Regions from separate parts of the Blastococcus sp. SYSU DS0539 genome, predicted to be linked through region 3. Evidence: riboswitches for the same ligand, from Rfam matches in the RefSeq annotation. Region 3 holds a riboswitch; each other region holds the start of a gene.
What was found. Region 3 has a riboswitch for cyclic di-AMP ahead of ACI790_RS01295 (C40 family peptidase). Riboswitches for the same ligand answer to the same signal wherever they lie in the genome.
Positions count from the first base shown of each region.

Region 1 (7,200 bases), on a different contig from region 3:
GAAGGTGTTGAACGCCGGCTCGATGACGACCGGGTAGAGGAACGAGCCGACGACGACCAGCGCGGCCGCCGCCCCCCCTGCCCAGGCCCACCAGGTGCGCGGGGCCCGGCGGACCAGCCACAGGACGGCGAGGACGACCGCGGCGCTGATCGCCGCGCTGATGGCCACCGAGACGGCGACGTCGCGCAGCCAGAGCCCCCACCCGCGGGTGGAGAGGCCGTACCGGTGCCGGACGGTCTCGGCGTAGGCGGACACCGGGAGGGTCACCAGGCGACCGACGACCACGAGGGCCGGCACCCCCACCAACACCTGGACGAACCACCGGCCGCCGAACGGTGCGGCCACGGCACGCACCAGCCGCCCGCCGAGCCGGGTCAGGCCGAGGGCCGCCGAGACGGCCAGGCTCAGCGCCAGGGAGAGCAGCGAGGCGGGGCGGAGCGCGGCCGCGAACGCCTCCGCCCGGTCCAGCTGCGCGGGAGGCAGCCCCGCGGAGGGGTCGGGAGCCGTGTAGCCGCCGGGCGGCTCGGGCAGCACGTCCCACGGCGTGCGGACGGCGATGGCGACGGCGAGGGCGATCCCGAGCACGACCGCCGTGACCAGCGCGGCCCGAGCGTCTGGCCGCCCTCCCCGGTTCACCCGGCCGATCCTAGGTGCGCCGTCCCGCTCGCCCGGGAGACGGCGAGGGCCGGCGACCTCCGAAGAGGTCGCCGGCCCTCGTGGCACGGATGCCGTCAGCCGGCGATCCGCCGGGCGCCGTTGTAGCCGCCCATCGAATCCACGCCGGCCACCTTCACCGGCTGGCCGGAGGTGGAGGCGTGCACCATCTGGCCGTTGCCGATGTACATGCCCACGTGGCTGACCGGGCTGTAGAAGAACACCAGGTCGCCGGGCTGCAGCTCGCTGCGGGAGACGGCCTTGCCCATCTGGGACTGCGACCTGCTGGAGTGCGGCAGGGTCACGCCCGCGGCGGCGTAGGCGTAGGACGTCAGCCCCGAGCAGTCGAAGGCGTTCGGCCCACCGGCACCCCAGACGTAGGGATCGCCGAGCTGGGCCAGGGCCGTGTTCACGGCCACCTGGGCGGCGGCGCTGGGAGCGATGACGCCGCTGGGCGCCGGCGCCGGCAGGCTGTCGCCGCCGTGGGCCCGGGCCACCTCGGCCTGCTGCGGCGCGGTGAGCGCGTCGTACCGCCGCTGGTAGTCGGCGATCCTCGACTCGAGGTCCTCCTGCTTCGCGGCGATCTCGTCCACCACGCGCTGGGCGTCGGCGGCGGACGCTGCGGCGGCGTCCCGGGACTCCTCCGCGTCCTCGGACGCCAGCGACGCCTCGGAGAGCACCGCGTTGGTGTGCCCGGCGATCGCGTCGAGGGTGCCGAGCTGGGACACCAGCTGGTCAGCGGAGTCGCTGGACAGCAGGATGTCGAGCTGCGACATGCCCCTGCCGGTGTAGGCGCTGCGGGCGAGCCGGCGGATCTGGCCGTCGAGGGCGTCGAGCCGGACCTGGGCCGCTGCGGCCGCCTCGGTCGCCGCCTCGGCGTCGTCCCGGTGGCGGTCCAGGGCGACCCGCGCCTCGTTCAGCTCCTCGGAGGCGACCTCGAGCTCATGGCTGGCCCGGGCCACCTCGGCCGCGACCTCGTCGGCCGTGCCGGGGACGGCGCTCGCGGCGCCGGGGAGGACGGTGACGGTCAGGGCGGCGGCGGCGCCGACCAGCAGGCCGGAGCGGAGGGGGCCGAAGCGGCGGGCGCTCGACGAGCTGCGCCGGCCGGCGGCGAGAAGCTGTTCGGGGGCGTGCGTCAGTAGTGCGTGAGGGGTCGCCACGTGCGGCGGCTCTCCGTTTCTTCCACTGCAACCGCCGACCGAGTTAGCTGACGGGTTCGGGCTGGGAAGACTGGCCCTATCCCCCACGGGCCGGCGAACCGGCCGCGGGAGAACTCACCCCAGAAGTGCGGTGGGTCCCCGGTACACCCCGGGCGCCGGTGCTGCACGCCGCGCGGTGATTAGGCGGTGTCCGGTCGAGGCCATCCATCGACGGATGACGACCACCCGGCCGAACGGCGACGACCATAACGACCGTGATGCGCCTGTGACAAACGGCAACAGCTGACACGTGTGTGGCGGGCGTCCCGCCCGGCACGGCGCGCCTACCTGCGCATTCACCCGGTCGGGTGAACGCCGGGCCACCCCGACGGGCACGGATCGATCAGCCCGTGCGCCGTCCGGACCCCTCGCCGCCGTGCCCGTCGGAGCCGTCCGGATGCCGCAGGGGTGGCACCAGGCCACCGTCGGCCAGCGCCCGCACGGCCCGGCGCTCGACGTCGTCGAACTCCACCACCACGCCTGGCGGCGGCACCACGACGTCCTCCGCGGCCGCCGCCGACCCGCCCCGGGCGCGGCCGGTCATCGGGACCACCACCGGGTCGGTCCCCTGCCATCCCGGTGGGGCGCCGAGCAGGACGGTCACCACGCAGTCGGCGCAGCCGGTCCCCCGGACGGTGCAGGTGTCGCAGTCGATGAGCATCGCTTCTTCTCCTCCGTGAGTCGTTCCGCACGGTAGGAGGAGACACCGACATTTCCGCCGCGCCGCCGTCCGGCGCGCGCCCGGGGGGCTCAGGTGCCCGCGTACTCCCAGTGCCAGGGCTCCTCGCGCCCGTTCCCGGGATCGGCCCAGGTGGGGTGCAGGAAGCCGAACCGGCCGGCGTTTGCCACCATCCAGGCGTACTGCGGCGTGCCGAAGGTCTGGACGCCGCCGCACAGGTCCACGGCGAGACCCCAGCCGTGGTTGCTCGTGCCGGGGATCGCGGCGAGGGCCGGCTTCTCCCCGTACAGCCGCACCTGGCCGGCGTAGCTGCGGTAGGAGTCGGTGAGGCAGAGCGGAACCCCGAACGCGGACGTGAAGGCGGTGGCCATGGCCCGGTACGCCGCCGCCGCGTCGCAGCGCAGCGAGTGCCCGCCGACGCCCAGCGGGCACATCGCGCTGGGCGGGATGAGCCCGTTGGGGTACCCGCCCCAGGCCCGGCCGCCGTCGTAGCTCGGCGGGTAGACGGTGTTGCCGCACTCGGTCCGCAGGGCGCCCGCGGCCGGCCCGGGGACGGGGACGGCGGGCCGCCGGCCCAGGCTCGGCCGGCCGACGGCCAGCACCTGGTCGGCCGGCAGGGTCCGCACCACGACGGCGCCGGCCCGGGCGTCGGCGGCGAGCATCGTCCGCGGGTCCAGGGCGATCCCCACGTGTCCGAGCCCGGCCTCGCCGGAGCCGAGGAAGACGAGGTCTCCGGGGAGCACGTCGGCGGCGGCCACGGGGGTGGTGGTCGCGAACAGCTCGCCCTGCGTCGCCGGCAGCGGGACGCCGGCCCCCTGGTACGCCGCCTGCACGAGGGTGCCGCAGTCCCAGGAGTCGGGCCCCGCCGTCCCCGGGGCGTACGGCCGGCCCAGCGCCTCCATCGCCGCGCTCACCGCCGCCAGCGTCTCGGCGGGCAGCACCAGCAGCGAGGTCGGCTGCCCGGGCAGCTGCGCCACCCCGCGCTGGGCACCACCCCCGGTGGCCCCCACGGGCGCCAGGCGGTCCGGCAGGCCGCGCGCCGGGTCGCGCAGCGCGGCGGCCGGCAGGCCGTCGACGCCCGCGGCGCGCAGCTGGTCCACGTAGGCCCGCCAGCTGGCCGCCGTCTGCTCGTTGACCTCCACCTGCTCGCGCTGCAGCCGGGCCAGCTGGCGATCGACGACCTGCAGCGCCTCGTCGAGCTCCGCGGTGACCGCGTCCGCGGACGCCTCAAGCTCGGCGACCCGGGCGCTGACCTCGTCGGCCCGCGCCTGCGCCTGCTCGAGCGCGGCCCGGGCCCGCTGCTGCCGGTCCAGGGCGTCCCGCCGGTGCCCCTCCGCGATCCCGATGATCTCGGCGGCGTGCGCGTCGACGGCGGCGAGGAACCCCATGGCGGAGAGCACTTCACCGGGATCGCCCGCGCTGAGCAGGAGGGTCAGCGGGGTGAGCCCGCCGCCGTCCCGGTAGACGGCCGAGGCGTAGCCGGCCACCTCGCGCTGGAAGCCGGCCAGCACGCCCTGGGCGTCGGCGAGCACCGCCTGCGCCTCCTCCACCCCCACCTGCGCCTCGGCGAGCGCCGCGCGGGCGGCGACGACGTCGTCCTGCCGTGCCCGGAGGTCCTGCTGGACCTCGGCGGCGCGCCGCTGCAGCCGGTCCAGGTCACGGCTGTCCAGCACGCCCGAGGTGCCGCCCGGCTGGTCGCTGGGCGCGGCGGCCACCGGCCCCGCGGGCAGCAGCAGCACCGCGCAGGCCGCGAGGACGGCCACCACCGTCCCGCGCCGCGCCGCGGCGGCGAGCCGCGACCAGGTGCGCGCGAGCATCGTGTTCCCTTCCCCGATCCGGGCCGGCGGCGGTGCGGGCGGCTCCACCGGCACGAATGTTGTCCCGCGCACCCCGCAGAAGCCAAGTGGCGGGGCGACCGCGGGGCCCGGCACCCCCCGGTCGGGGGGTGCGGGACGGCCGGCCGGCGGCGCGCGTCCCCCGGACTGTCAGCACCCCGCCCTAGCGTCCGCCGCGTGCCACCCACCGCTCCGCCGCGCTACCAGCAGGTCTCCATCGCCGACGTCGGGACGCCGCTGGCCCAGGTGACCTTCGTCGTCGTCGACCTCGAGACGACCGGCGGCTCTCCGAAGGACAGCGCGATCACCGAGATCGGCGCGGTGAAGGTCCGCGGCGGCCAGGTGCTCGGGGAGTTCCGGACACTGGTCGACCCCGGCCACGAGATCCCGCCCTACATCAGCGTGCTGACCGGCATCACCTCCACGATGGTCGCGACGGCGCCGCGCATCGGCGCCGTCCTCCCGGCCTTCCTCGAGTTCGCCCGCGGGGCGGTGCTGGTCGCGCACAACGCCCCGTTCGACCTCGGGTTCCTGAAGGCGGCCTGCGCCGAGAGCGGGCTGGCCTGGCCCGCCGCGGCATCGGTCGACACGGCCGTCCTGGCCCGGCGGCTGCTCAGCCGCGACGAGGTTCCCAACTGCAAGCTGGCGACCCTCGCCCCGTACTTCTCGGCCACGACGTCGCCCACGCACCGGGCGCTCGACGACGCCCGCGCCACGGTCGACGTCCTCCACGGCCTCTTCGAGCGGCTCGGGCCGCTGGGCGTCACCACTCTCGAGGAGCTCACCGGCCTGACCCGCACGGTCGACCCGGAACGCCGCCGGAAGCGGCACCTCGCCGACGCCGTGCCGCACGGCCCCGGCGTCTACCTCTTCCGCGGCCCCCGGGACGAGCCCCTCTACGTCGGCACCTCCACCGACCTGCGCAGCCGGGTCCGCAGCTACTTCACCTCCGGCGAGCAGCGCAGCCGGATCACCGAGATGGTCGGGCTGGCCCAGCGGGTGGACGCCATCCCCTGCGCGCACGCGCTCGAGGCGGCGGTCCGCGAGCTGCGGCTGATCGCCCGCCACAAACCCCGGTACAACCGCCGTTCGCGGTTCCCCGAACGCGCGCTGTGGGTGCGCCTGACCGAGGAGCCCTTCCCCCGGCTCTCGGTCGTGCGGCGGGTGCGTCCCGACGCCGGGGTCTTCCTCGGGCCGTTCCCGGACCGGCGAGCGGCCGATGCCGCGGTGGCGGCCGTGCACGAGGCGCTGCCGCTGCGGCAGTGCACCGCCCGCCTCTCCCCGCGGACCCCGGTCAGCGCCTGCGCGCTGGCGGACATGGGGCGCTGCGGCGCCCCTTGCACCGGTGCGCAGTCGGTACCGGAGTACGCCGACGTGGCCGGCGTCTTCGCCGCCGCCGTGGCCGCCGACCCCCGGCCCCTGCTCGCCCCGCTGCTGGAACGGGTGGACCGGCTGGCCGCCGAGGAGCGGTACGAGGACGCCGCCGTGCTGCGGGACCGGGTCGCCGTCCTGGTCCGGGCCGTCCGCCGCCGGCAGCGGCTGCAGTCCCTCGCCGCCGTTCCCGAGCTGGTGCTCGCCCGCCCCGACGGCGACGGCGGCTGGGAGCTGTCGGTGATCAGGCTCGGCCGGCTGGCGGCGGCCGGGAACGCCCCGCGGGGCACCACGGTCCGCAGCGTCCTGTCCGGGCTGCTGGCGACGGCCGAGACCGTCCGCGGGGCCGACGGGGAGGAGACCACGTCGGTCGACGAGACCGAGCTGGTGCTGCGCTGGCTGGAGAAGCCCGGCACCCGGCTGGTGCAGCTGACCGGGACGCTGGCCAGTCCGGCCCCCGGCACCGGGGCCTACAGCGGTTTCCTGGCGCGCGTGGAGAGCGGGCGGGACGCCCGCGACCCGTTCGCCGACGGCCGGTCGCTGGGCACCCGCGCGCGCCCGGACCGGATAGCATCGCCGGCGTGATCACCGCCATCGTGATGATCGACGCCGCCACCGACTCGATCGCCGAGGTCGCGCAGGCGGTCGCCGAGCTCGACGGGGTCAGCGAGGTCTACTCCGTCGCCGGTGAGGCCGATCTGGTCGCCATCGTCCGCGTCCGCGAGTTCGAGCAGGTCGCCGAGGTCATCGCCGGCCGCATCAACAAGGTGCCGGGCGTGGTCGACACCGACACCCACATCGCCTTCCGGGCCTACTCGCGGCACGACCTGGAGGCCGCGTTCGCCATCGGCTTCGACACCCCCGGCTGAGCGCGGCCGACGCCCCTCCCGCCGCGCGCCCGGCTCGGCCGGCCGCCGCGCTCGCGGGCAGCCCCGGAGGAACGGCTTCGCTCAGCCGCGAGCAGCCCGGCTGACGCTCACCCAACGGTCCAGCAGCGCCGCGGCCCGGCCGTCGTCGACGGCGGCGGCGGCCCGCGCCAGCCCCGCCGCCAGCCCGTCGTGCAGCCGGGACGAGCGCTCGTCGAACGCGACCAGCGCGGCGGCGGCGTTCAGCAGCACGGCGTCCCGCACCGGCCCCCGTTCGCCGTCCACCACCCGGCGGAACACCTCGGCGTTCGCGCGGGCGTCGCCGCCGCGGAGCGCGTCCGGTCCCGGCGTCGCGATGCCGAGCGCCACCGGATCCACCCGGTCGGGCTCCACGGCGCCGTCCCGGACCGTCCAGACCGACGACGTCGTGGCGGTGGTGAGCTCGTCGAGCCCGTCGTCGCCGCGGAAGACCAGGGCCCGGCTGCCCCGGGCCGCCAGCACCTCGGCGAGCACGGGTGCCATGCGCTCGTTCGCGCAGCCGATGGCGGCCGCGACCGGACGCGCCGGGTTGGTCAGCGGGCCGAGGAAGTTGAAGA
Region 1 covers NZ_JBJHAF010000008.1:143,390-150,589, reverse strand. Annotated here, with positions in the region: gene ACI790_RS12045 (M48 family metallopeptidase) at 1-636, opposite strand, end outside; gene ACI790_RS12040 (NlpC/P60 family protein) at 732-1,814, opposite strand; cyclic di-AMP (ydaO/yuaA leader) riboswitch at 1,832-2,010, opposite strand; gene ACI790_RS12035 (hypothetical protein) at 2,197-2,514, opposite strand; gene ACI790_RS12030 (D-alanyl-D-alanine carboxypeptidase family protein) at 2,604-4,349, opposite strand; gene ACI790_RS12025 (DEDD exonuclease domain-containing protein) at 4,545-6,323, shown strand; gene ACI790_RS12020 (Lrp/AsnC family transcriptional regulator) at 6,320-6,607, shown strand; gene trpD (anthranilate phosphoribosyltransferase) at 6,689-7,200, opposite strand, start outside.
Region 1: it holds a riboswitch for cyclic di-AMP, as region 3 does, so the genes downstream of both, ACI790_RS12040 (NlpC/P60 family protein) here and ACI790_RS01295 (C40 family peptidase) in region 3, are expected to answer to the same signal.

Region 2 (7,200 bases), on a different contig from region 3:
CACGCTGCTGCGCTGCCTGTCCGGAGCGCTCCGGCCGGCCGCCGGCACCGTCACCGTCGATGGCGAGCCGCTGGCGCACACCCGGCGCGGCCTGCGGCTCCACCGGCAGGTGGTCCAGCTGGTGCTGCAGGACCCCGACGACCAGCTGTTCAGCGCCTCGGTCGGCCAGGACGTCTCCTTCGGCCCGCTGAACCTGGGCCTGGCCGAGGACGCCGTCCGGACGCGCGTGGCCGAGGCGCTGGAGCTGCTGGGCGTCGACCACCTGGCCGCCCGGCCGACGCACCAGCTCTCCTACGGCGAGCGGAAGCGGGTGGCGATCGCCGGCGCGGTCGCGATGCGACCGTGCGTCCTGCTGCTCGACGAGCCGACCGCCGGGCTCGACCCGACCGCGGTGGCCGCCACCCTCGCGGCGCTGACCCGCCTGCAGGAGCACCACTCGACCGTGGTGATGAGCACCCACGACGTCGACCTCGCGCTGCGCTGGGCCGACGAGATCGCGGTCGTCGTCGACCGCACCGTCGTCCAGGGCGCCCCCGGTGCGGTCCTCGCCGACGGCGACCTGCTCGGCCGGGCCCGGCTGTCCCGCCCGTGGGCCCTGCGGATCGGCGCGCGGCTGCGCGACCTCGGGCTGCTCCCCGACGGCCCGCTCCCCCGGGACGCCGCCGGGCTGCTCGCCGCGCTCCCCGACCGGCCGGGGGTGCCGACGTGAGGACGGTCGGCGTCGGGCTGACGTCGGGGGTGAGCGCCGCCGAGGTGCTGGCCGCGGTGGACGCCGTCCTCCCGCCGGTCCCCGGTCCGGTGCGGCTGGCCACCGTGGACACCCGGGCGGCCGAGCCGGGCCTGGTGGCGGCCGCCGCCCAGCGCGGCTGGGCGCTCACCGGCCACCCGGCGGCGGACCTGGCCGCGGTGCGGGTGCCGTCCCCGTCGGCAGCCGTCGCGGACCGCGTCGGCACGCCCTCGGTGGCCGAGGCGGCCGCCCTGCTCCGGGGAGGCGTCCTCGTCGTCGGCAAGACGGTGCACGGCCGGGTGACGGTCGCCGTCGCCCGCCCGGCGACGGCGACGCGCTGCCCCGTCCCGACCCCGACCACCGAGGAGGAACCGTGACCACCGATCGCGCCGGCGAGGTGCTGCACCCGGTGGGGCTCCGGCTGGCGGGCCGCCGGGTGGTCGTCGTGGGCGGCGGCGCGGCGGCGCACCGCGGCGTCGCCGGCCTCCTGGCAGCGGGCGCGCTGGTCACCGTCGTCGCCCCCGCGGTCACCCCGGCCCTGGCGTCGCTGGCAGCCACCGGCGCGGTCAACTGGCAGCGGCGGCCCCGGACCGACGGCGACCTCGACGGCGCGTGGTTCGCCCTGGCCGCAACCGGCGATCCCGCGGTGGACGCGGCGGTCGCGGCGGAGGCGGAGCGGGCCCGCGTCTTCTGCACCCGGGCGGACGACCCGGCGTTGGCCAGCGCGGCGCTGCCGCTCGGCGACGGGACGCCACCCGTCCGCTCGCCCGGCCCGGACGGCGGCGCCGGGAGCGTGGTGCTCGTGGGAGGCGGCCCGGGCGACCCCGGGCTGATCACGGTGCGCGGCCGGCAGGCGCTCGCGGAGGCCGACGTCGTGCTGGTCGACCACCTGGCCCCCCGGTCGCTGCTCAGCTCTCTCGCCCCGGGCGCCGAGGTGATCGACGCGTCCAAGCTCCCGCGCGGCCGGTTCATGGCGCAGGAACGGATCAACGCGCTGCTGGTGGAGCACGCGCAGGCCGGCAAGCGGGTGGTGCGGCTCAAGGGCGGCGACCCGTTCGTCTTCGGCCGGGGCATGGAGGAGCTGCAGGCGTGCACGGCCGCCGGCGTGCCGGTCGAGGTCGTCCCCGGCATCACCAGCGCCGTCGCGGTGCCCGCCCTCGCCGGCATCCCGGTCACCCACCGCGGCCTGACCCACGAGTTCGTCGTGGTCTCCGGCCACCTGCCGCCGGGCCACCCGCAGTCGCTGGTCGACTGGCCGGCGCTGGGCCGGCTGCGCGGCACCCTCGTGGTGCTCATGGGCGTGGAGACCGCCCCCGCCATCGCCGCGGCGCTCGTCGAGCACGGCAGGTCCCCGGAGACCCCGGTCGCGGTGGTGGCCGACGGCTCCACCGCCACCCAGCGGTCGTTGCGGACGACGCTCGCCGAGCTGCCCGTGGCGCTGGCCGCCGCCGGCATCCGGCCCCCCGCCGTCTGGGTGGTCGGCGACGTCGTCTCGCTGTCCACGGGGCGGGAGCGGCTGGAGCCGGCCACCGTGATCCCCGCCGCATCCGACGCGATCACGGCGGAAACTGCGGCATGTCGGTAACCGCATGTGAGCATTCGTATGGACTGCCGTGAAAGTTCCGGACGAAGTCGTCCGGGCGGATGGTGGGAGCCGGGTTCGGCACCTAGCGTGAGCTCGTCCGGACGGACCCGTCCGTCGCTCAACCGGTGACAGCCGCCCGGACGCCGCCGAACCACCCGCCGGCACCAGCCGGCACCAGGACCGGGGACCCATCGCAGTCCCGGGGTGAAGCGACCGACGGCCCTCCGGGGGCGCCGGACGCCGGGCGTCTTCCCGCCCGAACCCGTCAGCTAACCCGGTAGGCGGCCGTGGAAGAAAGGAAGACCCGCCGCACATGGCGAGTTCGCTCAGCCCTGCCCACCGCCGGATCACCGGCCGTCGGGCCCTGCTGGCCCTCGTGGCCGCCGGCGGCGTCGCACTGACGCCCCTCCCCGCGTTCGCCACCCCCGAGCGGCCGGCCACCTCCCAGGACGCCGCGCAGCTGATCGCCGAGCGCGCGCACGACCTGGAGGTGCTCACCGAGCGGTTCAACGAGACCCGGGAGCAGCTCAAGGCGACCCAGCAGGCGGCCGACCGCGCGGCCGAGGAGCTCGCCGCCGCGCAGGACGCGCTGGCGGAGGCCCAGGACCGGGTCCGCACCGTGGCGCGCAGCGCCTACACCGGCGACGGGCTCGGCACGCTCGAGGCCATGCTCACCAGCGAGTCGGCCGGCGACCTCGTCGACCGGGTCGGCCTGCTCGACACGATCGCCGAGCACAACAACGGCGTGCTCGGCCAGGCGCGCCGGGCCGGCGAGGACGCCGACCGGGCGCAGGCCTCGGCCGAGCAGGCGGCGAAGGACGCCCAGGCCCACGTCGACCGGGTGACCGCCGAGCGGGCGCGCCTGGACCAGCAGATCGCCGACTACCAGGCCCAGTACGAGCGCCTCACCGAGGAGGAGCAGCGGGCCTCGCGCGCCGCCGCGGAGCGGCACGCCGCCGAGGAGGCCGCCGCGCATGAGGCGGCGGCCCAGGAGCCGGCGGACGCGCAGCAGGCGCCGGCCGCGGCGGCCCCCGCCCCGGCCGCGCCGCGCGCCTCGGCCCCCGCCGCCGCTGCTCCTGCTCCGGCTCCCGCCCCGGCTCCGGCCGCCGCGGCGCCGGCACCCCCGGCGCCGGTGGCCGGCGGGAGCGGTGCGGCCCAGACCGCGGTGAACACGGCCCTGGCCCAGGTGGGCGACCCCTACGTGTGGGCCGCCGCCGGACCGAACGCCTTCGACTGCTCCGGCCTGGTCCAGTACGCCTACGCCGCGGCCGGCATCTCCGTGCCGCACTCGAGCCGGATGCAGTCGACCATGGGCACCCCGGTGTCCCGGTCGGCCCTGCAGCCCGGGGACCTGGTGTTCTTCTACAGCCCGGTCAGCCACGTCGGCATCTACATCGGGAACGGGCAGATGGTGCACGCCGCGACGTCCGGCGTCCCGGTGAAGGTGGCCTCGGTCGACTCGATGGGCGGCTACAACAGCGCCCGGCGGATCGCGGGCTAGTTCTCCCCGGCGCGCGGGGCGGGTGACCGCCCCGCGCGCCGCCGCCTGCCCGGGGGCTCCCCGGCCGGGCGTGCGACCATCGCGTTCCGTGCGGGTCGGGACACGGGGAGAGCTTCCCCGCGAGGTCAGGGTCCTGGCGGTCATCGCCTTCGTCGTGGCGCTGGGCTTCGGCATCGTCGCGCCGGCCATCCCGCTCTTCGCCCGCTCCTTCGGCGTCGGGACCACGGCGGTCGGGCTGGCGGTGAGCGCCTTCGCGTTCTTCCGGTTCGTCTCCGCCTTCAGCGGCGGCACGCTGGTCGAGCGGTTCGGCGAGCGGCTGGTGCTCGCCGCCGGTCTGGTCATCGTCGCCGTCTCCACCGGTGCGGCGGGGCTGGCCGGCTCCTTCCCGCTGTTCCTCGGGCTGCGCGCGGCCGGCGGCGTCGGCAGCGCCATGTTCACCGTGGCCGCCCTCTCCCTGCTGCTGCGCGTCGCCCCGCCGTCGCACCGGGGCCGGGCGGCCGCCACCTGGCAGGGCGGCTTCATCCTGGGCGGCATCGCCGGGCCCGCGGCCGGCGGGCTGCTGGCCGAGCTCTCGCCCCGGCTGCCGTTCTTCCTCTACGCCGGGTTCCTGCTCGTGGCCGGCGGCGTCGGCGTGCTCATGCTGCGCTCGGCCGAGCCGGACCCGGCGGCCCCCGAGGCGGGGGACGTCGCCTCCCCCGACCTCGCCGCCGGGCCGATGCCCCTGAGCACGGCGCTGCGCTCGCGGGTGTACCTCGCCGCGCTCGTGGCGAACTTCGGCGTCGGCTGGGTGCTGTTCGGCGTCCGCAACTCGCTGGTGCCGCTGTACGTCACCGAGGAGCTCGGCCGGACCGTCGCCTGGGCGGGCGCCGGCCTGCTGGTCGGGTCGGTGGCCCAGGCGCTGGGCCTGCTGCGGTCCGGCCGGCTGGTGGACGGCTGGGGACGGCGGCCGTCGCTGGTCGTCGGCGCCGCACTGGCCACCGCCGCCATGGCGGTGCTCGTCCTGCCGCCGGTGATCTGGGCCTTCCTGCTCTCGATGGCGGTCTTCGGGCTGGCCGCCTCGCTGCTGGCCAGCGCCCCGGCCGCGCTCGTCGGCGACATGAGCGCCGGGCGGGGTGGGCGGGTCGTGGCGGTGTTCCAGATGTCGGCCGACCTGGGGGCGATCGCCGGCCCGTTGGTGGCCGGCTGGCTCACCGACGTGGCCTCCTTCCAGGTGGCGTTCGGGGTGAGCACCGCCGTCCTCGCGGCCGGCCTGGTCGGGGGCCTGGTCATGCCGCGCGAGGCGCCCCGCCCCGCCGCGGTCGCGGCGTCGCCGGGCTGACCGGCCCGGGCAGAAACATCGGCTGCCTCCGTGTGGGGGCGGCCGAGCCGGGGAAGGGGCAGACCCGAGCGCGCAGGCGTGCTCGCAGACCGGAGCCGACGTCGGCGCTCGCGCAGCCGGACGGACCACGCCGCGAGGGGGCACGCATGGACACCGCCGCGATGCGGGCCAGTTTCGCGAAGGCCGCGGCGACGGGCGACGAGGCCCCGCTGTACTTCTACTCGCACCTGTTCCTGAGCCACCCCGAGACGCGGGCGATGTTCCCCGTCTCCATGGCCCACCAGCGGGACCGGTTCTTCCACGCCCTCGGCGAGGTCGTCTCGAACGTCGACGACCTCGAGGGCCTGGTGCCCATCCTCAAGCAGCTCGGCTACGACCACCGCAAGTTCGGCACGCTCCCGGCGCACTACCCGGCGGTCATGCCGAGCCTGCTGGCGACGCTCGAGCACTTCGACGACGAGTGGGACGAGCACCGCGCCCGCACCTGGACCGAGGCCTACGAGCTCGTCGCCTCGGTGATGATCCAGGGCGCCGAGGAGTCCGCCGACCACCCCGCGACCTGGCGGGCCGAGGTCGTGCACCACGAGCGGCGCGCCGTCGACGTAGCCGTGCTGCGGGTGCGCCCCGAGGCGCCGGTGGACTACCTGGCCGGGCAGTCGCTCTCGCTGGAGATCGACCGGCGTCCCCGGCTCTGGCGCTACTACTCCCCCGCCAACGCGCCGCGGGACGACGGCACGCTCGACCTGCACGTCAAGGCCCGCCCCGGCGGCCCGGTGAGCACCGCGCTGGTGCGCAGCACCGAGGTGGGCGACCTGATGAACCTCGGCCCCCCGCTCGGTGACCTGACGCTCGGCGACGGCTCCGACCGCGACCTGCTCCTGGTGGCCGGCGGCATGGGTCTCGCCCCGCTGGAGGCCCTCGTCGACCAGGTGCACCGCCACGGGCCCGCCCGCCGGGTCGACCTCTTCGTCGGCGCCCGCACCGAGGCCGAGCTCTACGACCGCGCCGCGCTGGAGGCCCTGCAGCAGACCTGCCCGTGGCTCAGCGTCACGTACGCGGTGTCGGACGACGAGGTGTCGGGCCTGGAGCGGGGCGACGTCGGGGACGTGGTGCTCCGGCACGGTCCGTGGTCGAGCCGCGAGGCGTACGTGGCCGGTCCCGCGCCCATGGTGGAGCAGACCGTCGCCGGACTGCTCGAGCACGGCGTGCCGCGGGAGCGCGTGCGCAGCGAGATCTTCGCCCCCAGTCGACCGGGGCCCAGTGCCGAGGGGAAGGTGACCGAATGACCACCACCGATGCGTCCGGGACCGGAGGGCACGACCGACGGCTCACACCGGCGCAGATCCGCAGCACGCGGTTCCCCTCCGGCACCATGCTGCACCCCGGCTACGACCAGGCCTCGGTCGACCACTTCCAGCAGGTGGTGGCCGCGGAGCTGAGCACGCTGACCGCGGAGGTGGAGACGCTGGCCGGCGAGCGCGCCCGCCTGCGGGAGCAGGTCGCCGTGCTCGAGCAGCGGCTGGACGGCGCCCCGGTGCCGCAGCCACCGAGCGAGCAGGCGGTGAAGATCCTGGCCAGCGCCCAGCAGACGGCCGACGAGTACGTCGCCGAGGCCGAGGACTTCAGCCGGCAGATGACCACCGAGGCCCGCGACCAGTACGAGGAGCAGCTGCGGCTGGCGCGGGAGAACGCCGGGGCCATCATGCAGGCCGCCCAGGAGGCCGCCGCCCGGCTCACCGGCGGGAAGGCGCTGGACGACGACGCCGCCCCCGGCTCCCGGACCGCCGCGGAGCTCGAGGAGCAGGTCGCCTTCCTCAAGGCCTTCGCGCAGGCCTGCCGCGCCCAGCTGCGGGCCTACCTGGAGGCGCTGCTCACCGACGTCGAGACCGAGTGGGGGCGGGTCGACCCGGCGCTGGCGCCCCAGGCGCTCGCGGCCCCTCCGCAGCCGGGGCGGCGACCGGGCGGCACCCCGGCACCGCAGACGTCGTTCCACGGCAACAGCGCCGCCGGCCCCGGCCAGGACGACGAGGACGACGTGGACCGGGCGGCCCCCGCGGCGGCGCACACGT
Region 2 covers NZ_JBJHAF010000006.1:207,940-215,139, forward strand. Annotated here, with positions in the region: gene ACI790_RS10140 (energy-coupling factor ABC transporter ATP-binding protein) at 1-709, shown strand, start outside; gene ACI790_RS10145 (cobalamin biosynthesis protein) at 706-1,104, shown strand; gene cobA (uroporphyrinogen-III C-methyltransferase) at 1,101-2,312, shown strand; cyclic di-AMP (ydaO/yuaA leader) riboswitch at 2,459-2,611, shown strand; gene ACI790_RS10155 (NlpC/P60 family protein) at 2,626-3,813, shown strand; gene ACI790_RS10160 (MFS transporter) at 3,902-5,131, shown strand; gene ACI790_RS10165 (globin domain-containing protein) at 5,278-6,417, shown strand; gene ACI790_RS10170 (DivIVA domain-containing protein) at 6,414-7,200, shown strand, end outside.
Region 2: it holds a riboswitch for cyclic di-AMP, as region 3 does, so the genes downstream of both, ACI790_RS10155 (NlpC/P60 family protein) here and ACI790_RS01295 (C40 family peptidase) in region 3, are expected to answer to the same signal.

Region 3 (7,200 bases):
CCCGGCCGCACGGGCCGGGGGCGCGGTGTCACGGGCGCTTGGTGCCGGTGCCCTTGTCCTTGTTCGTGAACTTGGAGACGGCGTCCTTGATCTTGCGCTGGTTCTGCGGCTTGCGGGCCTCGTCCATGACCTTCTTGGCCATCCCACCCTTGGCGATCTTGCTCATGATTCCCATGCGTTCGTGGGTGCCCGTTCCGGGCCGGTCCACGCCTGGGCCGGCCGAGGTGTCACACGAGGGTCATGCGGCACGCTGCGCACCGTCGTCCGGCGCTCCGTCGTCCTCGGCGTCGGAGCCGGCACCGGGGTCGCGGGCCAGCAGGTAGGTGGCGACGCCGAGGACGATCCCGGCGACTCCGGACAGCGCGATGATCAGCGGCGTGCTGATCGGGCCGAGCACCGAGGTGAGCAGGTCGCGCGAGCGGGAGGTCGGATCGGCGAGCACCACCCCGACGAAGACGGCGACGAGCACGCCGGCGCCCGCGGCGGCGACGTGCGCGAGTCGGCCGGTGAACCCCAGCCGGTCGCTGACGCTGCGGGCGGCCTTGACGATGCGCCCGGCGCGCAGGATGCGGAGCGCACCGACGGTGCGCACCAGCCGCAGGATCTGCACCGGGCCGAGCGCGAAGACGACGGCGACGACCACCGCGACGGTGAGGGCGACCAGCCCGAGGTGCCCGCGCAGCCAGGCGCGCTTGTTCTCCGCGACGACCAGCAGGATGACCGTCTCGGCGACCAGCACCAGCCCGCTGACGACGTCGATGACGTGCCCGGCCGTGCCCAGCGTGCCCTCGGCGACGGTCAGGAACATCGCCGGGATCGAGGCCAGCGCCGCGACCAGCACCGGGAGCGCGAGGCGTTCCTGCCAGTGCTCCTCGCGCGTCTTCACCGGCGCCCCGGCTGCTGCCGGCGGAACGGGAGCGACCCCCGCGCGGGAGGCGGTTGCCTCCTGCGCAGGGGTCGCTCCGCGGCTCCGCACGGTGCCGGCGAGGTCAGCGGACGGCGCCGCGACCCTTGCCTGCGCCGCCGCCGCTGTTCTTGTTCTGGAAGTCGGAGATCATCTTCTTGATCTTCGCCTGGTTCTGCGGCTTGCGGGCCTCCTGGATGACCTTCGCCGCGATACCGGATGCCATGAGCTTCCGCATCATTCCCATGATCGCCTCCTCGTTGTTGATCGACCCGTCCGTGCCCCGCGGAAGCCGCGGCCAACCACCCGACCTCCAGGTAGGTGATGCTCACCAGGTGTCGACGTGCGGTCGCACCCGGCCGGGCGACCGCGGGGTCGCCGCCGCCTCGCGGGTCAGGGTGGTGATCCACCGGCGGGTGTCGGCGGGGTCGATGACGTCGTCGATCTCCCAGTGGGCCGCGACGTTGAGCCCCCGTCCCTTCTCGTAGGCGGCGGCGACCGCGGCGTCGAAGGCCGCCGCCCGCTCGGCGTCGTCCTCGATCACCGCCAGCTCGCGGCGCATGCCCAGCCGCACCGCGCCCTCCAGGCCCATCGGGCCGAACTCGCTGGTCGGCCAGCCGACGGCGAACCGCGGCACCTTCATGCTGCCGCCGGCCATCGCCTGCGCGCCGAGCCCGTAGGCCTTGCGGACGACGACGGTGCCGACGGGCACCGACAGGTTGGCGCCGGTGACGAACAGCCGGGAGAAGTGCCGGACCGTGGCCGTCTTCTCCGACTCGGGGCCGACCATGAAGCCCGGGGTGTCGCAGAGGAACACGACCGGCAGCCCGTGGGCGTCGCACAGCTGGAGGAAGCGGGCGGCCTTGTCGGCGGCGTCGGCGTCGATGGCCCCGCCGAGGTGGGTCGGCACGTTGGCGACGACGCCGAGCGGCGCGCCCTCCACCCGGGCCAGCGCAGTGATCATGCCGGCGCCCCAGCCGTCGCGGAGCTCGAGCACCGAGCCCTCGTCGGCCAGCGCGTGCAGCACGGCGCGCATGTCGTAGACCCGCTTGCGGTTCTCCGGGACGAGGTGGCGCAGCGCGCGCTGGTCGGGGGCGGCCCAGCCGGCGACCGGGCCCTGGAAGTAGGAGAGGTACTGCCGCGCCGCGGCGACGGCGGCGGCGTCGTCGGCGACCCGGATGTCGACCACCCCGTTGGCGTGCTGGACGTCGATCGGGCCGATCTCCTCGGGCGCGACGACGCCCAGCCCGCCGCCCTCGATCATCGCCGGGCCGCCCATGCCGATGTTCGCGTCCTCGGTGGCGATGACGACGTCGCAGGTGCCGAGCAGCGCGGCGTTGCCGGCGAAGCAGCGGCCGCTGGCGATGCCGACGGTCGGCACCAGGCCGGACAGCTTGCCAAAGAGCGCGAAGGCCATGGTGTCGAGCGCGGAGACGAGCGGGAGGTCGACGTCGCCGGGGCGCCCGCCCCCGCCCTCGGCGAAGAGCACGACGGGCAGCCGGCGCTGCTCGGCCAGCTCGAACAGCCGGTCCTTCTTCAGGTGGCCGCGCATGCCCTGGGTGCCGGCGAGCACGGTGTAGTCGTAGGAGACGACGACCGCCGCACTGTTCTCGCGGCCGACCAGGTCGCCGTTGACGTCGGCCAGCCCGCCGACGACGCCGTCGGCGGGGGTGCGCTCCTGGAGCTCCTCGCGGCTGCGGCGGCGCTCCTGGGCGGCGAAGACCAGCGGCCCGTACTCGAGGAAGCTGCCCGGGTCGACGAGGTCGGCGAGGTTCTCCCGGGCGGTGCGCCGGCCCTGGGCGTGCCGCTTGGCGACCGCCTCGGTGCGGTGGGCGTCCAAACCGATCTCGTGGCGGCGGCGGACCTCGGCGAGGTCGGGGCGGTCGGCGTCGAGGTCCAGCTCGCGGAGCTGCTCCTCCTCGCCGGATGCGGCGTGCTCGACGTCGGCGAGCAGCTGCCCCTCGCGGACGGTCTCGCCGACGCGCACCGCGACCCGCCGGACGGTGCCCCCGGCCGGCAGCGCGACGACGTGCTCCATCTTCATCGCCTCGAGCACGACGACCGCTCCGCCGGGCTCGACCGTCGCGCCGGGCCCGGCCTCGATCGCGACGACCGTGCCGGGGACGGGAGCGCGGAGCCCCTGCTGCCCGCCGGCCTCCTCGATGGGCGCCGTGGCGGCCGGCGCGAGCTCGGCGAGGTGGTCGTCGACGAACGTGGTGGTGGCCCCGGTGACCTCGGGGTGGGTGAGCAGCGCCCGCAGGAAGCCGGTGTTGGTGGCGACGCCGCGGACCTCGACCTCGGCCAGTGCGCGGTGCAGGTGCGCCAGCGCCTCGACGAGCCCGCCGAGCCGCTCGTGCACGACCACCTTGGCGAGCAGCGGGTCGTAGCGCGGGCTGACCTCGGTGCCCGGCCGGGCGGCGGTGTCGACGCGCACGCCGGGGCCGCCGGGCAGGGTGAGCGACCCGATCGTGCCCGCGGAGGGGACGACGGCGCCGTCGGCGGTCAGTGTCTCGGCGTTGACCCGGGCCTGGACGGCGCACCCGACGGCGCGGGGCGGGCCGTCGGCGAGCCCGAGGTCGGCGAGGGTGGCGCCGGCCGCGACGCGCAGCTGCAACCGCACCAGGTCCAGGCCCAGAACCTCCTCGGTGACGGTGTGCTCCACCTGCAGGCGCGGGTTGCACTCGAGGAAGACGAACCGCCCGGGGTCGCCGGCCGGGACGAGGAACTCGACGGTGGCCAGCCCGCGGAGGCCGACGTGCCGGGCGAGCGCCGCCGCGGCGTCGTGCAGCTGCTTCCGGACCGCACCGGGCAGGTTCGGCGCCGGGGCGATCTCGACGACCTTCTGCCGGCGGCGCTGCAGCGAGCAGTCCCGGTCCCCGAGGACGACGACGTCGGCGCCGGCGTCGCCGAGCACCTGGACCTCGACGTGCCGGGCGCCCTCGACCAGTTCCTCGGCGAGCAGCGCATCGGTGCCGAAGGCGACGCGGGCCTCGTCGGCGACCTGCGCGAAGGCGGCGGTGACGTCGTCGCCCCGGCGGAGGATTCGGGTGGCCCGGCCGCCGCCGCCGAACCGCGCCTTGAGCATCACCGCGCCGGTGGCGTCGAGCAGGCCGGCGACCCTCTCGGTCGTGGCGTCGCTGGTGCCCCGCGGAACCGGGACGCCGGCGGCCTCGGCGGCCTCGCGGGCGAGCACCTTGTCGCCGAGCGTCGCCAGGACGGCGGCGCCGGGGCCGACGACGGTCAGCCTCCCGCCGGCGTCCTCGGCGGCCCGCGGCAGCGCCGGGTCCTCGGAGAGGAAGCCGTAGCCGGGGTGGATCAGCTCGCAGCCGGCGGCGCGGGCGGCCTGCGCGACCGCCGCGGCGTCGAGGTGCGCGGCGGGGCCGCTGCCGGGGAGGAGGTGCGTCTCATCGGCGGCGGCGAGGTGCGGGGCGCCGGGCTCGTCGGCGGCCGTGACGGCGACCGACGTCATCCCCTCCGCGGCCGCCGCGCGGGCGATGCGGACGGCGATCTCGCCGCGGTTGGCGATCAGCAGACGGGCCACCCGGCGATGCTCGCACGCGGTTCCGACGGGTCGCGGCGACGGTCACCAGGCCGGTCGCCGGGGATCCGGATCGCACGCGATCGTGGACGGAGAGTGCAGGCATGCCGCGAACCGCGAAGTAAGCGGGTGATCGCGCGGTGTGAGGATCGGCCGGAGCACAGCCGGACGCCATACCGGGATCAGCCGAGGTCCGCTCGCGAGTCGCGGTTCCGGCCGGGCTCCGTCGTCCTCCCGCCGGAGCCGCGCAGACGCCGTGCGGCCCGCTTTGTGACCTTTCCGTGACATGCCTAGCGTCGTCGCCGGTCCGCCCGGGCTCCCGTCGTCACCACCCCCGGTGACACCCGCGCGGACACCGCCGAACCGGGCGTCGGAGCACATCCCGCCGCCTGGACCGGGGACCCACCGCAGCACTGGGGTGAAGCGCGTCCGGCATGCCCGGGAGCGCCGGGCGAGTTCCCCGCCCGAACCCGTCAGCTAACCCGGTAGGCGGTTGTCGGAGAACAGGAGAACCCGTCGTCCATGACGACTACTCGCACGTCCTCGATCACCCGCCGGTCCCTCCGCGGGGCGGCGCTCGCCCTCGTCACCGGAGCGGGCATCGCCCTCTCCCCGCTGCCCGCTGCCGCCGCCGGCGCGGGTGACACCGGCGGTGCGGTCACCGTGACCGTCGCCCCGGTCGCCGCACCGACGCACGCCGCCCAGGTCGCGGTGGAGACCGCGCTCGCCCAGCAGGGCAAGCCCTACGTCTGGGGCGGCACCGGCCCCGGCGGTTACGACTGCTCGGGTCTGACCTGGTCGGCCTACCAGGCCGCGGGCGTGGAGATCCCGCGGACCTCGCGGGTCCAGGCGACGGCGGGCGTCCACGTCGACCGGGCGAACCTGCAGCCCGGTGACCTGATCTTCTTCTACGACCCGGTGGGCCACGTCGGCATGTACATCGGCGACGGGCTGATGGTGCACTCGTCGACCTTCGGCCAGCCGGTGGCGGTCGTCCCGGTCGACTCGATGTGGGGCTACAACACCGCCCGCCGCGTCGTCTGATCCCGGCTGCGGACGGTGCCCGGTCGTGCGCGCACGACCGGGCACCGTCCGCACCGCTATCGGGAGCGGAGGGTCGCCCGCTTCAGCCGCACCATGAGCCGCATGCCGCCGGACTCGGCCAGCTCCTGCTGCCGCGCGCGCAGCTGATCGCCGAGCTGCTCGAGGCGCTCCTCGCCGAGGGCGTGCGACTGGGGGAACATCCGCTGCTCCTCCTCCATCGTGTGGTGGCGCACCGTCTTCTCCAGCATGCGCACCTCGGTGGCGAACTCCGGATCGGTGACGTCCATCCGCATGACGGTGGCGACCTGGTCGTCGATCTGCCGGTGCTCGGCGTGCGCGAGGGCCAGCAGCGGGGAGACGTCGGGGACGGCGGGGTAGAACAGCTCGTCCTCGATCTGGGCGTGGATCTCGATCTCGCGGAGGAAGCGGTCGCGGAGCTCCTCGCGCCGGTCGACGTCCGCAGCGGGGCTCTCCGCCAGCTCGCGGAGCAGCCCGCGCAGCACGTCGTGGTGCGCGATCAGGACCTCGTCGGCCTTCATCGGGATGCCTCCTCGGCCGTGGTGATCGCCGTCGGGCTGCGCCACCGGGCCCGCCGCCGGACCTCGACCGCGCCGTCGCGGACGCGGGTGTCGTAGCAGGGCAGCGGTGCGGTGGACGGGCCCTGGGCCGGGGACCCGGTGTCGAGGTCGAACCGGGAGCCGTGCCACGGGCAGACGAGCTCGTCGCGGTGCAGCCAGCCCTCCCCCAGCGGGCCACCCATGTGCGGGCAGCGCCCGCCGACCGCGCGGACCGCGCCGTCGGTGCGGACCAGCACCACCGGGACGCCATCGGCGTCGACGGCGAACGGCTCGCCGTCCGGGAGGTCGGCGAGCCGCGCGACCTGGGTGAACGTGCGCGGCGATCGGCTGCCTCCGGCGTGGTCGACGCCGAGCCGGTGCCGGTAGGAGAGGACGCCGCCGAGGTAGCCGCTGGCCAGGACGACGGTGTAGCCGGCGGCGGCGGTCACCCGGGCCCGCACCGCGCGGCCGCGGCCGCGGTCGGCGAACGACCAGGCGTAGAGCGCCAGCGCGGTGCTGTTGAGGGCCGCGTGCACCAGGCCGACGCGGCGGGCCTCGTCGTGGGCGTGCTGCCAGTCGGTCAGCCCGGTCGCGGCGGCGCCCACCGCACCCGCGATCCCCACTCCGACGACCGTGCGCGCCGCCTGCCCGGCGCCCGGCCCGCCGCGGCCGGTCGCGTCGAGCCCGTCGAGCAGCGCCGCCGCGCTCCAGGACCCGATCGGCACGGCGACGAGGAACGGGTGCACCGGATGCCCCAGCCAGACGCCGTGCAGGAGGTCCTGCAGCGGGCGGGCGTACCGGCCGGCGAGCAGGAATGTCAGCGAGATCCCGTGCTCGACCTGGTAGCCGGGCGCATCGAGCATCTGCCACCGCCCGACGGCGCCGACCGCGCGCTCGAGGACGCTCCGGACGCTCATCGGTGCGCGTCTTCCGTCGCCATGCCCCGAGCCGTGCCCAGCCCTCGGGACGGGAAACCCGAGGTCGCGACGTCGCCGTCCGTCTCGTCGGCGGGCACGGAGAGGCATAGCGTGCCGCTCCATGGCTGATCGAGAGTTCCGGACGGTGCTGGAGGGCGGCTCCTACTTCGAGGGGCCGCGGTGGCGCGACGGGCAGTGGTGGGTGTCGGACTTCTACCGGCACACCGTGAGCCGGGTGCC
Region 3 covers NZ_JBJHAF010000001.1:291,456-298,655, reverse strand. Annotated here, with positions in the region: gene ACI790_RS01315 (hypothetical protein) at 29-175, opposite strand; gene ACI790_RS01310 (hypothetical protein) at 239-886, opposite strand; gene ACI790_RS01305 (hypothetical protein) at 990-1,151, opposite strand; gene ACI790_RS01300 (carboxyl transferase domain-containing protein) at 1,233-4,445, opposite strand; cyclic di-AMP (ydaO/yuaA leader) riboswitch at 4,816-4,949, shown strand; gene ACI790_RS01295 (C40 family peptidase) at 4,965-5,486, shown strand; gene ACI790_RS01290 (hemerythrin domain-containing protein) at 5,543-6,025, opposite strand; gene ACI790_RS01285 (Rieske 2Fe-2S domain-containing protein) at 6,022-6,960, opposite strand; gene ACI790_RS01280 (SMP-30/gluconolactonase/LRE family protein) at 7,082-7,200, shown strand, end outside.

Region 4 (7,200 bases), on a different contig from region 3:
CGCCGAGCGCCACCAGGGGGACGACGACGTCCGTGCCGCGACCTGATGACCGGTCGCGGTCCGCACCGATGCGAGCCGCACTGCCATGCGACCTCCATCGGCAGGCCGGTGCGGGTGCCCGTGCCTGCTGGGCGGGAAGGGGCGCGTGGTGCGTCTCGTGACCGCCCCGAGAGGTGCGGCTGCCGGGGACCGCGGGCTGCCGACGCTGCCCGGGCGGGCCAGGATGGCCGCATGGCAGATGGCGAACGGACCTACGACCTGGTCGTCTACGGGGCCACCGGCTTCGTCGGGCGGCTGCTCGCGGCCTACCTGGCCGAGCACGCCCCCGAGGACACCCGCATCGCGCTGGCCGGGCGGTCCCGGTCCCGGCTCGAGGAGGTCCGCGACGCCCTGCCGGCCGGCGGCCGGAACTGGGGCCTGGCGGAGGCCGACTCCACCGACGCGGCGTCGCTGGCCGCCCTCGCCGGGAGCACCCGCGTGCTGGCGACCACGGTCGGCCCCTACGCCCGGTACGGCCTGCCGGTGGTCGAGGCCTGCGCCCGCGCCGGCACGCACTACGCCGACCTGACCGGTGAGGTGCTGTTCGTCCGGGACGCCATCGAGCGCTGCGACGACGTCGCGAAGGAGACCGGCGCGCGCATCGTCCACGCCTGCGGGTACGACTCCATCCCCTCCGACCTGAGCGCGATGCTGCTCGCGCGCCGCGCCCACGAGGACGGCGCGGGCGGCCTCCGCGACGTCCAGCTGGTGGCGACGGCCCGGGGCGGGTTCAGCGGCGGGACGATCGACTCGATGCGCGCCCAGCTGGAGGCGGTGCAGGACGACCCGGCGCTCCGCCGCCGGCTGACCGACCCCTACGCGCTCAGCCCCGACCGGGACGCCGAGCCGGACACCCGCCAGCCCCGGGACGCCGTTCCGCCGTCGCGGACGCCCGACGGCCGGTGGACCGCGCCGTTCGTGATGGCCTCGTTCAACACCCGGATCGTGCGACGCAGCAATGCGCTCCAGGACTGGGCCTACGGGCGGTCCTTGCGCTACGGCGAGGTGATGGGCTGCGGACGCGGTCCCCTCGGTGCCGTGACCGCCGCCGGGGTCACCGCCGGCCTGGCCGGCACCCTGGCGGCGATGGGGTTCGGGCCCACCCGTGCCCTGCTGGACCGCGTGCTGCCGGCTCCCGGCAGCGGCCCGAGCGAGTCGGTCCGGGAGAAGGGCTGGTTCCGCATGGTCGTCGAGGCCGGGACCGAGGACGGCCGCCGGTACCGGGCGACCGCGGCCGGGCAGGGGGATCCGGGGTACGCGGCGACGGCGGTGATGCTCGGCGAGAGCGCCCTCGCGCTGGCGCTCGACGGCGACCGGCTGCCCGACCGGGCCGGCTCCCTCACGCCGGCCACGGCGATGGGCGAGGTGCTCGTCGAGCGGCTGCGCGCCGCCGGCCACACCTACGAGGTGACCGCGCGCTGAGCAGCGGCGTCGGCGGCCCCGGACCGGCGTGGCTAGGGTTGGCGAACATGCCGATCAGCTCGCCGGACGACCCCGTGGCCACCATCGAGGGCCTCGGCCTGCCCGGGCGCGCCGTGACCGCGTTGACCCGCGCCGGGATCACCGACGTCGCGGCGCTGGCCGCGCTCACCCGGCGCGAGCTGAGCGCGATCGCCGGACTGGGCCCGGGCATGGTCGCCGCCATCCGGGCCGTCGTCCCCGAACCGCCCACGCGCCTGCCCGGGGCGGGCGGCCCGGGCACCCCCGCCGCCGCCCCGGCTGCGGCCGACGCGGGGTCCGCGTCGGCCGAGGAGGAGTCCCCGGCCGCCCCGAGCATCCCGTCGTTCGACTCGCTGCGCGGCCCGCGCCGGCGGTCGGCGGTCGACCTCCTGCTGCCGGACGCACCGGCCCCGGAGACCGGGTCTCCGGAGGTGCCGTCCCCGGGGACAGGGTCGCCCCGGCCGTCGCCGAGCCGCCCGCCGTCCGCACGGCCGGCGCCCGCCGCACCGGCCGGCCCGGCGCCCGTGCGGCCGCCCGACTACGCCGATCTCCTCCGGCTGGGAGTGCACGTCGCCCGGGCCGTCCTCACCGCGCCGGCCCGCTGCCTGCGCCGGCTGCTCGGCTAGGGCCCGTTCCCGGGCGGCGTCGGTGACGTCGGCCAGACTGCGGGGGTGCAGCTGGTCGCGCTCCGGCGCCGCGGGTCCGCGGTGGAGGCCGCGGCGCTCGCCGCCGACGGGGCGACGGCGGCGGTCACCCGCGTCGCGGCCGACGACCTCCCCGCGCTGGTCGGGGAGCGGGAGGCCGCAGCCGAGCCCGTCCGCTGGGTGTGGGACGACACCACGCGCTGGTACCCGGCGCTCCTGGCGGCCGGGGTGCGGGTGGAGCGCTGCACCGACCTGCGGCTGACCCACGCCATCCTGCGGCGGACCCCGTTCGCCGACCAGGAGCTGCTCGCCGGTCCGGACACCGCCGGCTGGGACGCGCTGCAGCCGGTCGCCGCGGCCGACCCGGCGCTCTTCCCGCCCGCCGACCCGGCCGACCTGCTCGACCCAGCGGCGGAGCACCGGCGGCAGCAGGCGGCCCTGGCCGCCTCGCCGCAGCGGAACCGGCTCGCGCTGCTGCTGGCCGCGGAGTCCTCCGGTGCCCTGGTGGCCGCCGAGATGACGCACACCGGTCTCCCCTGGCGGGCCGACGTGCACGAGCGCCTGCTGACCGGGCTGCTCGGGCCGCGCCCGGTGGCCGGTGGGCGCCCGGCGGTGCTCGAGCGGCTGCTGGTGGAGATCCGCGCGGCGCTGGGCGCCCCCGGGCTCAACCCCGACTCGCCCGCCGAGCTGCTGCGGGCGCTCCAGCGGGCCGGTCTCCCGGTGGCCGACACCCGCTCGTGGACCCTGGAGCAGGTGGACCACGCGGCCGTCCCGTTCCTGCTCGAGTACAAGAAGCTGATGCGACTGCTCACCGCCAACGGCTGGAGCTGGCTGGAGACCTGGGCCCGGGCGGGGCGGTTCCGCTCATCCTTCCTGCCCGGCGGGGTCGTCACCGGGCGGTGGGCGTCGAACGGCGGGGGCGCGCTGTCGGTGCCCACGGTCATCCGCCCGGCGGCGGTGGCGGACGACGGCTGGCGGTTCGTCGTCGCGGACGTGGCCCAGCTGGAGCCCCGGGTGCTCGCCGGGATGAGCGCCGACACCGCGATGGCCGAGGCGGCCCGCGCCACAGACCTCTACGAGGGCATGGTCGCCGGCGGGGCGGTGGCCACCCGGGCGGAGGCCAAGCTCGGCATCCTGGGGGCGATGTACGGCGGCACCCGCGGCGAGAGCGGCCGGATGATGCCCCGGCTGGCCCGCCGCTACCCGCGCGCCATCGGGCTGGTCGAGGAAGCCGCCCGGGCGGGGGAGCGGGGCGAGGTGGTGCACACCCTGCTGGGCAGGGGATCGCCGCCGCCCAGCGGGGCGTGGGCGCAGCGCGCGGTGGACCTCGGCGAGCCCGCGGAGCAGCCGGGCTCGCGGGAGGAGCGCGACCGGGCCCGCCGCGCCTGGGGTCGGTTCACCCGCAACTTCGTGGTCCAGGGCACCGGCGCGGAGTGGGCGCTGTGCTGGCTGGCCGACCTGCGCAACCGGCTGTGGCGGCTGGGCGGCGACGGTCCGCTGGAGAGGCGGCCACACCTGGCGTTCTTCCTGCACGACGAGGCCGTCGTCCACGCCCCCGAGGAGCTCGCCGACGACGTGGTGGAGGCGGTGCGGGCCGCGGCGTCGACCGCCGGGCGCCTGCTGTTCGGCACCTTTCCGGTCGACTTCCCGCTCGACGTCGCCGTCGTCCGGTCGTGGGCGGACGCCGGCTGACCCGGCACGGCCGCTACACCGCCGACGGGCCGGCGGCCGGTCTGCGACACACCTCACGCACGGGAAATAACCCGCAGCCGTTTGTCACGTATGCATAACGGCGGCTACCGTGGCCAGGTCCGCCCGGTCGCCACGTCCCCATCCGGGGAGTTCGGTCGGACGCCGCCGAGTCGCCCGCTGCCATCGTGCCGCGGGTGAGCCGGGGACCCACCGCAGCACTGGGGTGAATCGCGCGCCGAGCACGTCGCGGCGCGGGTAGGGCGACTTCCACGCCCGAATCCGTCAGCTAACCCGGTAGGCGGCAACGGAAGAAACGGAGAGCCGCCGCATGGCGCGCCCTTGCACCGCCGCACGTCCTGGCGCCACCCGGCACCGCCGCATCCGGGTCGGCCCGCGGACCTGATCGTCCGCGCACCCGGCGTCCGGCCTGCCGGCCCCCACCTCCGAGCACTTCCCGCTCGACCGGCTCCTCGCCGTCTCCCGGTGGTCCGTCCGGCCGGCCCGACGCCCGCGCCCTGCTGCCCGCATCCCGTCGCGGCCCGCTCTCCGGCCGGCCGCGTGACCCCCTCGGAGCACCGCCACCCATGAACCCCCGCACCACCACCTCCGGCCGCCGCCGGCCGCCCACGGCCGTCCGCCGCCCCGCCCTGTACCTGGGCGTCGCCGCCGCCGGCGCGGTTCTGGTCAACGCCCTCGTCGGTGTGAACCCGGCCGCGCAGGCCGAGGCCGATCCGCCGCAGTCGGTCAGCGTCGCCCAGGAACTGGGGCTCAGCGCCCAGTCCGGTCCGATCGACGTGACCGAAGACCTGGCGCCGCTGCAGGACCTCGCCGCCAGCCGCAGCACCCGCGACGCCGAGCAGGCCGCGGCCCAGCAGGCCCAGGCCGCCGCCGACCAGGCCGAGCTCGACCGGCAGCAGGCCGAGGCGGAGGCCGCCGCCCGCGCCGAGGCCGAGGCGAAGGCCAAGGCGGAGGAGGAGGCCGCGGCAGCCGCCGCCGCCGCCGCCGCCGCCGCGGCAGCCGCCGCCGCGCCCGCAGCCCCCGCGGCCGCGAGCCCGCGCCAGCAGGCCCCGGCCGCCGCCTCTGCCGCCGCCTCGGTGGCCGGCTCGGCGGTCGCGCGCATCAGCAACACCGCCGGGAGCCACCGCCCGCAGGTGCAGGCCGCGGCCGACGCCGTGGTCAGCAACGTGCCCGGCGCGGCCGGCATCACCCTCGGCGGTACCCGCCCCAGCGCGGCCGACCCGGGTGGCCACCCGTCCGGCCTGGCGCTCGACTACATGGTCATGTCCAACGCGGCACTCGGGGACGCGATCGTCGCCTACCACCGGGCGCACTGGGCCGAGCTCGGCGTGGACTACCTGATCTGGCAGCAGCGGATGCTGTCGTCACCGGGTGGCTCCTGGCAGGCGATGGAGAACCGCGGGAGCGCCACGGCCAACCACTACGACCACGTGCACGTCAACTACCAGGGCTGACCGCCGGTGCCCCGGGCCCCGTCGGGCCCGGGGCCGGGTGGGTCCCGGACGTCGTCAGGTCAGCCTCCGGACGACCGAGAGTGGCAGCACCCGCATGGCCAGGCCGATCGGCACCCAGGGCCAGGCAGGCACGTAGGCGCTCCGCCGCCGGGCCTCGATCGCCGCGACCATGGCGCGCACGCCGGTCGGGGTGTCGACCATGAACCGGGTCCGCTGCTGCACGTGCTGGTTCATCTCCGAGCGGATGTAGCCGGGGTGGACGACCGACACGTCCAGGCCGGGGATGCGCTCCGAGCGCAGCCCCTCGGCGATCGAGGCGACGCCGGCCTTGGTGGCGGCGTAGGTCGTCATGGACCTCCGCATGCCGCGCAGCGCCGACATCGACGAGATCAGCACCAGGTGCCCGTGCTGCTGGCGGCGGAAGATCTCCAGGGCCGCCTCGATCTGCGCGAGCGCGCCGACGAAGTTGGTCATGGCGGTCTCGCGGTTGACGTCGGCCCGGCCGGTGCCCAGGGGGGCGCCCTTACCGAGGCCGGCGTTCACGACGACCCGGTCGATCGTGCCGAACGACCCGGCGAACCGGGCGAAGACGGCCGGGACCGCCGCGGCGTCGGTGACGTCGAGCGCCGCCGTCTCCACCCGTCGGCCGGTGGCCGAGCGGATCTCGGCGGCCAGGTCGTCGAGGCGGTCCGTGCGCCGGGCGCACAGGGCCAGGTCGTACCCCAGCCCCGCGAACTGGCGGGCCATCTCCTCGCCCAGGCCGGAGCTCGCGCCGGTGACGAGGACGGTGCCGGTGCTCACGCGGTGGTCCGCGTGAAGTCGTCGCGCGCCTGCCCGGCGCGGTGGAGGGGGAGGTCGATCATGCTCGGACGGTACGAGAGCCCGGTGCCCTCCTCCCGACCGGCTCCGCCCGCCCGGTCAGTCGGGCCCCGTGGAGAGCGAGGAGCCGGCCAGCGCGGGCGACCGGAGCAGCGGCAGCGGGGAGCCCGTCCGCGCCACGGCGGCGTCGAGGTGGTCGGCCAGCAGCTGCCGGCCCGCGGGCGACAGGCCGGTCACCGATCCGGCGTCGACTGCGTCGATCCGCACCGGTTCCCGTCCGTAGCGGGTGAGGAACGCGTCGACGACGGCGTCGTCGACCTCCCCGGCGAGGCACAGCACCCGGCCGCCGGCGGTGTTCAGCAGCCGGACCACGCCGCGGACCTGCGGGAACGGTCGGGAGGGGGGTGGCTGCACCGGTCCAGTGTGCCTTCCCGGCGACAGCGGGGTTCAGGTCGGGCCCGAACGGGCACTCACGAGAGGTACGGGACGACGGCGGGGACGACCTCGCGGGCATCAGCACGAGGGGACCGGGAGTGACCACGGCCGAGACCAGCCGGCAGATCCTCGGCGACCGCTACGAGCTGCGCGACCTGATCGCCGTCGGTGGGATGGGCGAGGTCTGGCGCGCGCGCGACGTGCTGCTCGACCGCCCGGTGGCCGTCAAGATCCTGCGCAGCGAGTACGCCGACGACTCGGTGTTCGTGGCCCGGTTCCGCACGGAGGCCCGGAACGCCGCCAGCCTGAGCCACCCCAACATCGCCGCCGTCCTGGACTACGGGGAATCGACGGCCGAGCGCACCGGTGAGCACCTCGCCTACCTCGTGATGGAGCTGGTCGACGGGCCGCCGCTCTCGGCGCGGCTGGCGGCGGAGGGCTCGCTCGAGACCGATGCCGCCCTCTCGCTCCTCCGGCAGGCCGCGGCCGGCCTCGCCGAGGCGCACCGGGCCGGTGTGGTGCACCGCGACGTCAAGCCGGCCAACATCCTGCTCACCTCCGACGGCACGGTGAAGCTGACCGACTTCGGCATCTCGTGGTCGGCGGGCAGCGTGCCCCTGACCCGTACCGGTCAGGTGATCGGCACCGCCCAGTACATG
Region 4 covers NZ_JBJHAF010000006.1:169,660-176,859, reverse strand. Annotated here, with positions in the region: gene ACI790_RS09985 (glycoside hydrolase family 13 protein) at 1-87, opposite strand, end outside; gene ACI790_RS09980 (saccharopine dehydrogenase family protein) at 232-1,461, shown strand; gene ACI790_RS09975 (DNA-directed RNA polymerase subunit alpha C-terminal domain-containing protein) at 1,509-2,105, shown strand; gene ACI790_RS09970 (bifunctional 3'-5' exonuclease/DNA polymerase) at 2,151-3,815, shown strand; cyclic di-AMP (ydaO/yuaA leader) riboswitch at 3,984-4,131, shown strand; gene ACI790_RS09965 (hypothetical protein) at 4,400-5,287, shown strand; gene ACI790_RS09960 (SDR family oxidoreductase) at 5,342-6,088, opposite strand; gene ACI790_RS09955 (hypothetical protein) at 6,206-6,520, opposite strand; gene ACI790_RS09950 (serine/threonine-protein kinase) at 6,640-7,200, shown strand, end outside.
Region 4: it holds a riboswitch for cyclic di-AMP, as region 3 does, so the genes downstream of both, ACI790_RS09965 (hypothetical protein) here and ACI790_RS01295 (C40 family peptidase) in region 3, are expected to answer to the same signal.